3 regions of the Streptomyces sp. NBC_01508 genome follow, and region 1 is predicted to be linked to each of the others. Evidence: riboswitches for the same ligand, from Rfam matches in the RefSeq annotation. Region 1 holds a riboswitch; each other region holds the start of a gene.
What was found. Region 1 has a riboswitch for cyclic di-AMP ahead of OG700_RS07020 (transglycosylase SLT domain-containing protein). Riboswitches for the same ligand answer to the same signal wherever they lie in the genome.

Region 2: linked by a shared signal. The riboswitch ahead of OG700_RS21130 (M23 family metallopeptidase) and the one ahead of OG700_RS07020 (transglycosylase SLT domain-containing protein) in region 1 are both predicted to bind cyclic di-AMP.
Region 3: linked by a shared signal. The riboswitch ahead of OG700_RS14200 (NlpC/P60 family protein) and the one ahead of OG700_RS07020 (transglycosylase SLT domain-containing protein) in region 1 are both predicted to bind cyclic di-AMP.

The regions. Positions count from the first base shown of each region.
Region 1 is NZ_CP109419.1:1,552,318-1,555,585, reverse strand. Features, by position in the region: gene OG700_RS07030 (galactose oxidase-like domain-containing protein) at 1-78, opposite strand, end outside; partial or broken gene OG700_RS07025 (hypothetical protein) at 344-1,306, shown strand; cyclic di-AMP (ydaO/yuaA leader) riboswitch at 1,697-1,858, shown strand; gene OG700_RS07020 (transglycosylase SLT domain-containing protein) at 1,863-2,606, shown strand; gene OG700_RS07015 (hypothetical protein) at 3,021-3,268, shown strand, end outside.
Region 2 is NZ_CP109419.1:4,552,034-4,555,301, forward strand. Features, by position in the region: gene OG700_RS21125 (PP2C family protein-serine/threonine phosphatase) at 397-1,482, shown strand; cyclic di-AMP (ydaO/yuaA leader) riboswitch at 1,813-1,967, shown strand; gene OG700_RS21130 (M23 family metallopeptidase) at 1,979-3,043, shown strand; gene OG700_RS21135 (PrsW family intramembrane metalloprotease) at 3,099-3,268, opposite strand, start outside.
Region 3 is NZ_CP109419.1:3,120,182-3,123,449, forward strand. Features, by position in the region: gene OG700_RS14195 (ATP-dependent DNA helicase) at 1-1,276, opposite strand, end outside; cyclic di-AMP (ydaO/yuaA leader) riboswitch at 1,469-1,630, shown strand; gene OG700_RS14200 (NlpC/P60 family protein) at 1,629-2,795, shown strand; gene OG700_RS14205 (hypothetical protein) at 2,933-3,268, shown strand, end outside.

The DNA.
Region 1 (3,268 bases):
TGAGGCGGCGAGGGCGCTGACGACAGCGCACGCCGCGAGGGTGTTGGACAGTCTGGTGCGAGAGCGGGAAATTCTCATGGGGCCCGGACAGGTCCTTTTCGGGATGGATGGAGCACGTGGCACGGCGGCGCCGCACCCGGAGCGAATGACTACTCGCAGTAATCATGCTGAGGGTGTTCGCGAGCAAAGGTCCAGGAGAACGGGCGATTTTGGCTCTATGGAGGTAACAGCCAGTTGATAGGGTTCGCGCCCCGCGTGAGCGCCCGGCGCGTGAAGCGCCCGCCGCCCGGCCCGATCCTGTCCGCGCCGCCCCGCGCCGCGGCCGAGCGTGGAGCGACCCCCCCCGTACATCGGGTACGAGGCCGAGGCCGGCCGCTACCAGGGCACCCTGGTCAAGGCCGACGCCGTACGCGCCTTCGGGCACACCAACTTCGCCAGCGAGTCCTCCGGCCGTAAATCGGTGCGGCTGGACAGCACCGGGGAGTGCGTGGAGTTCACCTCGACCAACGCATCGAACTCGATCGTCGTACGCAACTCGATCCCGGACGCGCCGGGCGTGACGCAGGTGGCACCCCCGGCGGCCAGGCCCGCCGAGTGCACCTCGATCACCGAGTGCGGGGCGGTCCCCGACGACGGCAACGACGACACCAAAGCCGTCCAGGCGGCGGTCACCGCCGACCAGAACGGCGACATCGCGTGCGTCTGGATCCCGCAGGGCATGCGTATCCGCAACACATACGCCGACGGCATCAACTTCACCAACGGCACCCGCAATTCAAAGGTCGACAACTCGTCCTTCCGTACCACGGGTGACGATTCGCCCGCCGTCTGGGCCAATCGATACGTCAAGGATCCGGCGGTGGACATCGCGCATGACAACTCGTTCACCAACAATACGATCCGGCTGCCCTGGCGGCCAACGGCGTCGCGATATACGGCGGTTGGCGGTTGCGGAAACAAGGTCCACAACAATTGGATCGCCGATACCGCCAACTACCCGGGAATCATGCTGGCGACCGACCACGAACCGCTGCCTTTCTCGGGCGAGACCCTGCTCCCCGGAAACGCCCTGCACCGTACGGGCGGCGCTTTCTGGGACGAGGGCCAGGAGTTCGGCGCGATCACCATTTTCCCGGCGAGCCGGGACATCATCGGGGTGAGGATCAGGGACACCGAGATCTCCGACTCGACGTACGACGGCATCCAGTTCAAGAACGGTGGCGGCAACGTACCGGACGTCGAGATCAACAACGTGTCGATCGACAGGTCCAACAACGGCTCCGGCATCCTCGCGATGAGGGGAGCCGTACGGAAGGCGCGCCGTCATAAATTCGTTATCGGTCATCCGTGATTCGCGACGGCTGGAAAATACTTATTTGTCCGCTTTTCGGGTGTGGGTGATATGCGTATCCAGCAACCAAGTTGTCCCTTTCTGGGTGGTGTTGTCGTTGAACGGTTGCGCCGCTCTCCCGTGATGTGTGTCACAAGCGCGGTGGGTCGCGGCTTCCCCGCCTCCGCCCACCTCCCGTGCGGGAAGGGAAAGTTGAGGCGTGTACCGCCGGGCGGGAATTCGAATTGATCTCCGCCCGGTCTGTCGAATGGCAGGGTGCGGTGAATTCAGGACTTGTTTCGCCCGGACGTTCTCGCTTACGTTCACCTCATTCCGGGCGGAACGCCGAATCCTGCCGCCGTCCGGAAACCGCACTCACCCATTCACGTACGGCAGGAGCGGGGGACCCAGGTAAGCCGCCGATCCGGCATTTGCCGGACCGGCTTGGGGTGAAGCCGCGCCCACAGCGCGGCCGGGCATCTCCCGCCCGAACCCGACAGCTCACCTCGTAGGCGACGGAGAGGATCTCGTCATGCCCGCAGAGGGTAAGCACCGCCGTTCCCGTACCAGCCCGCTCGCCCGCCGCCTCATCGCGGCCGGCACGGGCGGTGCCGCACTCGCCCTGCCTCTGGTGACCGCCACCACGGCGGGCGCCGCGCCCGCCCCGCGGCAGGCCGTCACCGCACCGTCGGCCGTGAACGCCGTCAAGGCGGTCACCCACACCGTCGCGGAGGGCGAATCACTCGCCAAGATCGCGGACGCCCGTTCCGTGAGCGGCGGCTGGAAGGCGCTGTACCAGACCAACCGCGACGCCATCGGCGACGACCCGTCGCTGATCCGCCCCGGCCTCACGCTGAAGCTCTCGGGGAAGCCCAAGGCGGCCCCGACCGCCTCGACCGCGGACGCGTCGGCAGCCAAGACCACCGAAGCCGTCCAGACGGCCGCCAAGTCGTACACCAACGACCTCGACGGCTGGATCCGGGAGGCGCTGGACGTCATGGCGCAGAACGGCATCCCCGGTTCGTACGACGGCATCCACCGCAACATCATGCGCGAGTCCGCGGGCAACCCGCAGGCCATCAACAACTGGGACTCCAACGCCGCGGCCGGCATACCGTCGAAGGGCCTGCTCCAGGTCATCGACCCGACCTTCGAGGCATACCACGTGCCCGGCACGTCGACCGACAGCTACGACCCGGTCGCCAACATCACGGCGGCCTGCAACTACGCGGCCGACCGCTACGGCTCCATCGACAACGTCAACGGTCCCTACTGATCGGCGACATCCCCACATCGCGCGGCTCTCGGGCCGCACCTCCTCGGACAGCCGGCGAGGCCACACACGTGGCCTCGCCGGCTGTCTGTGTGAGAACTGCCGGAAGGCGGTCGTCGTGGGGCAGTTGTCGTGGGGCGGCTGTCCGAAGGCGGTTGGCGGAGGCGTTTTGTGACGGCCTCATTGAGGATGGGTGAGGATTCGGGGGTGGTTCCGGTATCGAAGGGAGTCGGCCTGGCGCCTCGTCGGCCGGGTGGTACGTCGGCGAACGGCCGCCGGTCGGCACCGGCGGGTCCACGGGCCGGTCCCCGCGACGAGAACACCACCCGCTGTCACTCTCCGGCCTGGTGGTAGCGTGCGCGGGATCAGCGCCGATGCGCGTGTGAGCAGGCAGAGTTGGACGTAGGGGGAGCTGCCGTGACGGCTGATCTTGGAGTAGGCCCAGGAGTCCTCAAGCAGGGCGCCAAGGACATTCTTGAAGTCCTCAAACCGGTCAAGAAGGTGGACCTGAGCGACCCGGCCGGGCAGGCGACGTCGCTCGGGGACGATGGCGCGGCGGCGGCACTGGTGACTTTCTGTGCGACGTGGGAGTCGGGATCCGGGTTCCTCGCCGACTGTGCGGCGACCCTGGCCGATGGACTGAACAAGGCCAACGGCAACTACGA
Region 2 (3,268 bases), 3.0 Mb from region 1:
GTCGACGGACCGGGCAGGAGGCCACCGGTGGGGCACCTGAGAGACAGCGGGGACGACGGGACGGCGGGCAACGGCGGGACCGGCGACGGCGGGCGCGACGAGCGTCCCGACCGGGGAGCTGTCCGCCGTCCCGGTCGGCCCACCGGGCTCCGCAGCCTCGGTCACGGCGTCCGGCGGGGGATCGGGCAGAGGATCGAACGCCGGTTCGGGCGCGGGTTCGGGCGCGCCTTCCGGCGGGCCGACGCCGGCTTCCGCGAGGCCGACACTCCCCCGGACGACCCCACGTGGAACGGCTGGCGTGCCACGGGCAAGCATTTCCCCGGCTTCGGTTCCGGTGGCCGGAGGACGGCCAGGCGCCGGCGCGCCCGGCACGCCGCCCGCGCGCCGCATCCGTTCCTGGAGATCCTGCCCGGCCTGGTCATCGTGGTGGCGGTCATCCTGGACGAGGCGACCCCGACGGCCTTCACCTCCGCCCCGCTCTTCTCGGCCGCTCCCCTGGTCGCCGCCCCGTTCTTCTCCTTCGCGCGCACCTTCGTCATCGGTGCCCTGGCGACCAGCGCCGCCGTCGGGCTGCACCTGTACAACGGGGCGGCCCAGATCGAAACGCTCAGCGACGGGCTGACCGTCTTCACCGTCTCCGTCCTCGCGCTGGCCATCAACGGTGTCGTGCGCCGCAGCGGTGAGCGGCTCGCGTCGGCGCGGGTCATCGCCGAGGCGGCCCAGCGCGCCGTGCTGCCCACGCCCGATGCCCGGATCGGCGGGCTGCACGTCGCCGCGCGCTACGAGGCGGCGGAGGAGGGCGCGTTCATCGGCGGTGACCTGTTCGCCGTCCAGGACACGGCGTACGGGGTACGGCTGGTGGTCGGCGACGTACGCGGCAAGGGCATGGGCGCCGTCGAGACCGTGGCCGTCATCATCGGTGCCTTCCGGGAGGCCGCCGAGCAGGAGAGTTCGCTCGAAGGGGTCGCGCAGCGGCTGGAGCGGGCGCTGGCGCGTGAGGGCACGCGGCGTACCGGCATCGACCTGTTCGAGGGCTTCACCACCGCCGTACTGGCGGAGATCCCGCATACCGAAGGCATGGTGCGTGTGGTCAACCGCGGGCACCCGGAGCCGCTGCTGCTCGGCCCGGACGGCGGGCTGACGGTCGTGGTGCCCGCCGACCCGGCGCTGCCGCTCGGGATGGGCGAGCTGGGGGCGTGGCCGGACCGCGCGGACGAGGTTCCCTACCGGTCCGGGGCGACGCTGCTGCTCTACACGGACGGGCTCACCGAGGCGCGCGACACGAAGGGCGTCTTCTACGACCCGCGCGAACGGCTGGCGGGCCGGATCTTCCCCGGCCCGGACGAAATGCTGGAGGCGATCGTCGGGGACGTACGGCTGCACACCGGCGGCGGCAGTACGGACGACATGGCGCTGCTGGCCGTCATACGGCCCACCGAGGGGCAGCCGGATCGGCGCCGGACGATGCCCGTCGTGCCGTGACGCCGTCCCGCCCTGTCGTGATACGCGTCCAACTGCCGTCCCGTTCCGTTGTCCCGTCCCACCGCCCGTCCGTCGTGGTGTCATCTCGCCTACCACGCTGCGTAGTTGGGGCACACCACTCCGCATAACACTTGACGCACCGTCAGTTCGAGTGTGTGATCGCACACCCTCCGAGGGGCGATCAACTCGCCCGATTCCGCCTGCTTGTGTCCCGGTTGGTCCGGGCCGCTGTCGCTAACGATCACCCGGAACAGCTTGGAATAAGCCCCCGTCGTCTATTAACGTTCGATAACGCAGCGCGGTTGTCCCAGCCGTCGAAAGAGACGGCACCGTGCGCACGCGCCGAATTCCGCAAGGAAACCGGGGAACCACCAATTGGGGTGAATCGGGCGCCTCTTGCTGCCTCGTGTGGTCAAGAACGCTCGTAGGAGACCTTCCTGCTCCGAACCCGTCAGCTAACCCGGTAGGCGAGAAGGAAGGAAAGGAGAGCGCCCCAGTGGCGTCCAACAGGCCTGCCCCCGAAGCCTCAGCCCCGGCCCATTTCGGCCCCGGCAGCCGGTTCACCGGCACAGATCTCGCCGACGGCGAGGCGAACAGGGACTGGGAGGAGTGGAATCCCACTGCGGAGTCCATCCGTCCCGTACGCGGCAAGCACCGTGTCGCCAAACAGCGCAACGCTCTCGCCCGCAGCTCCACGGTCCTCGGAGTGGGAGTCATCGCCGCGGTTGGCGCGGGAGGCATCGCCTCCGCGCAGGACAAGCCCGCGGTCTCGATATCACTTCCCGACGCGATCTCGGACAGTTTCCCCGACGCCAAGTCCCTTCCCGGCGTCGGGTCTTTCATGTCCGACGGCGACAAGAAGAGCGACGAGACGCCCGCGCCGCTCACCACCGCGGGCCTCACCGCCGCGGACGCCCAGCAGGGCACCACCGACTCCGGCGAGGCGCTGCGCGCCCGCATCCTCCAGCAGGCGGAGCAGCAGCAGGCCGAGGCCGACGCCGCCCAGAAGGCGAGCGCCGAGACGGCCGCCGCCGAGAAGGCCGCGGCCGAGGCCAAGAAGCAGCAGACCGACGCGGAGGAGAAGGCCGCCGAGGCGAAGCGCAAGGCCAAGGAAGCGGCGGAGCGCAAGGCCGAGAAGGAGCGCCTCGAAAAGCTGGCCGCCAGTTTCTCGCTCCCCACCTCCTCGTACACGCTCACCTCCACCTACGGCCAGGCCGGCTCCATGTGGTCCTCCGGGCAGCACACCGGCCTGGACTTCGCCGCCCCCACGGGCACGCCGACCAAGGCCGTGCACAGCGGGACCGTCAAGTCGGCCGGCTGGTCGGGGTCGTACGGCTACCGCATCGTGCTGGAGCTTCAGGACGGTACGGAGATCTGGTACGCCCACCTGTCCTCGATGACCGTCGGCGTCGGCCAGAAGGTCACCACCGGCGAGACGATCGGACGCGTGGGAGCCACCGGCAACGTCACCGGCGCGCATCTGCACCTTGAGGTGCACACCGCGGGCGGCAGCGGGATCGACCCGATGAGCTGGCTGCGGGGCAAGGGCCTCACGCCCTGATCGAAGCAGGACTGAAGCAGGACCGAAGCAGGATGAACCCGTACCGGAGCAGGACTCAGTTCCGGTACGGGTTGTAGCCGCCGTAGTCGATGTACGGCGGCGGCGTCCACACCCGCCCCGTCGCCCGCGCCGCGTACGCCAGCGCGGGCGACGCCATCTCCCGGCGCTGCCACAGGTGGTGCAGCAGCTCCTGCTCGCGCTCGACGTAGTCGGGGCCCGCCGTGC
Region 3 (3,268 bases), 1.6 Mb from region 1:
GCGCGTTCGTCCGGTAGAAGACCGCGACGTCGCCCGCCTTGGCCTCCGACGCGTCCGTCATGCGGTCGATCTCGTCGGCGACGAACTGCGCCTCGTCGTGCTCGGTGTCCGCCACGTACCCGGTGATCCGGGCGCCCGCGCCCGCGTTCGTCCAGAGATTCTTGGGCCGCCGGCTCTCGTTGCGCTCGATGACCGCGTTGGCCGCGCTGAGGATCGTCTGCGTGGAGCGGTAGTTCTGCTCCAGCAGGATCGTCTTGGCGTCCGGATAGTCCTCCTCGAACTGAAGGATGTTGCGGATCGTGGCGCCCCGGAACGCGTAGATGGACTGGTCGGCGTCACCGACGACGCACAGCTCGGCCGGGTCGTGTCCCTCGCCCGAGGGGCCGACCAGCTCGCGCACCAGGGTGTACTGCGCGTGGTTGGTGTCCTGGTACTCGTCCACCAGGACGTGGCGGAACCGGCGGCGGTAGTGCTCGGCGACGTCCCCGAACGCCTGGAGCAGATGGACCGTCGTCATGATGATGTCGTCGAAGTCCAGGGCGTTGGCCTCGCGCAGCCGCGCCTGATACATCCGATACGCCTCGGCCAGCGTCTTCTCGAAGGGGTCCGTGGCCTGACCGGCGAACGTCTCCTCGTCGATCAGCTCGTTCTTCAGATTCGAGATCTTGGCGCTGAACGCCTTCGGGGGGTGGCGCTTGGGGTCCAGGTCCAGATCGCGGCAGACCAGGGCCATGAGGCGCTTGGAGTCGGCCGCGTCGTAGATCGAGAACGACGACGTGAAGCCGAGCCGCTTCGACTCGCGGCGCAGGATCCGCACGCAGGCGCTGTGGAACGTCATCACCCACATGGCGTTGGCGCGCGGTCCGACGAGCTGCTCGACGCGCTCCTTCATCTCGCCCGCGGCCTTGTTGGTGAACGTGATCGCCAGTATTTCGCCCGGATGCACACTGCGGGTGCCCAGCAGATACGCGATCCGGTGGGTCAGCACCCGGGTCTTGCCCGAGCCCGCTCCGGCCACGATGAGCAGCGGCGATCCGGTGTGCACGACGGCGGCGCGCTGCTCGTCGTTCAGCCCTTCGAGCAGCGCCGCCGGGTCCACGACGGTGCGCGGGGCGCCGTCGCGGTGGTACGGATCCCTGGGCGGGGGCACGTCGAACTTCCCTCCGAAGAGATCGTCGGGCACCTGCTCCGGCGCGGTGTCCTCGGGCGGCGGCGGAGGCTCATCGGCCGAGGGCTGGAGGTCCGCCAGGAAGCTGTCGTCAAAGAGGCTGCTCATCGCTTCCCGAGTCTAGGGTGCCGCACTGACAGCCCGCCGCCACATGGCCTCGCGGGGCCGCCCAGGAACGTTTACGCGAAAGGTCACGAAAATGTATCGGGCATATCGGCCATCGACCTTCACAGCGGCACCACAGGTTGGCTAGCGTGCTCGCCGAGGCGGTCCGTACTCCGTCGGCGATCAGCGCCGAGCGGGCGGCCTGCGCCGAATCCGGGCCTGCGCACAGCAGCCCGGAACCGGGGACCCACCATGTTCGACCGGGGTGAATCGGGCCGTAATTCCCGGCCCGTAGGGCAGCCTTCCGTTCCGCCCGAACCCGACAGCTAACCCGGTAGGCGGTCCACGGAAGGAGATGTCGACCTTGGCGTCGCATCGCAAATCGCGCACGCGCACCGCACTGCGCGGGAACACACCGGCCGTCGGCTTCACGACGGCCGCGCTCGCCTCGGTCACGCTGCTGTCGACGCAGAGCGCCACCGCCGCGCCGGCCGAGCCGAAGCCCTCGGTGGAAGAGGTGCAGAAGAAGGTCGACGACCTGTACCGGCAGGCCGGGACGGCGACGCAGCAGTACAACAAGGCGAAGGAAGCGACCGACACGCAGCGCAAGTCGGTCGAGCGAGTGCTGGACGACGTCGCCAAGAGCGCCGACAAGGTGAACGGGGCGCGGCGCGCCCTCGGTACGTATGCGGCGGCGCAGTACCGCGCGGGCGCGGTCGGTCCCACGGCCGCCCTGATGTTCGCCGACAGCCCTCAGTCGTACTTCGAGCAGACCCAGCTGATGGACCGGCTGACGGACCGCCAGCAGGGGGCCGTCGAGGACTTCCAGAAGGAGCAGCGGTCCGCGGCCAAGCAGCGCGCCAAGGCGACCAAGAGCCTGGAGACGCTGACTGAGTCGCAGGCGTCGCTCAAGGTCGGCAAGCAGAGGGTCCAGAACAAGCTCGCGGCGGCGCGGTCGCTGCTGTCGGAGCTGACGGCCGAGGAGAAGGCGGTCCTCGCCGAGCTGGAGCGCAAGAAGGAGCAGGAGGCGCGCCGCAAGGCCGAGGCGAAGGCCAAGGAGGAGGCGGCGGAGCGCAAGCGCCAGGAGGAGGCGCGGCAGGAGGAACAGCCGCCCGCCGCCGGCGGCGGCACCGACACGGGCACGGGCACGGGGGACACGGACGGTACGTACGCGGCCAAGGCCGAGAAAGTGCTCGCGTTCGCCCGCGCGCAGATCGGCAAGCCGTACGTGTGGGGCGCCACCGGCCCCAGTTCGTACGACTGCTCGGGGCTGACGGCCGCCGCCTGGAAGGAGGCGGGTGTCCAGCTGCCGCGTACGACCTGGGACCAGGTCAAGGTCGGCAAGCGCGTCGCCACGGCGGATCTGCTCCCCGGCGACCTGGTGTTCTTCTACGACGACATCAGCCATGTCGGCATCTACCAGGGCGACGGCAAGATGATCCACGCGCCGAAGCCGGGCGCGAACGTCCGTGAGGAGTCGATCTACTACATGCCGATCTACGGCAGCGTGCGCCCGGCCTGAGCCCGTTGGCCCCTGTTTCCGGGCCGGCTGCTCCTCGGGGCTCCCTTCGACCCCCTATGCGATCATGCGACAGATGTCCCTGGGGAGGGGCCGTCGCGGTGGTACCGACACCGTGGTGGTGACAGAAGGAGTCCGGCATGAACGCGGGTGGGGATCAGGGCGGTTCGTCCACGTCCGACGAGGAGTGGGAGCGATTCCTGCGGGAGTCGGCGGACGGCGTGCCCGACGCGCCCAAGGAGCCCTCGGCACGGGCCCGGATGGTGACACGGCGGCTGCGGGAGGAGCCCGCGCCCCCGGAGGGGTGGCGCACGCACCGGCCGGCCCGGCGGCCGAGGCGGCTGAAGGGCTGGTACGTCGTCGGGCTGCTGGCCTCGGTCGCGCTGCTGGCCGTGGCGCTGGATCCGGGGCGGGTCACCGGGTGGTTCGGCGATGACGGCGGGGCCGGAGGGCCGCTCGCCGCGGAGTCGGAGCGC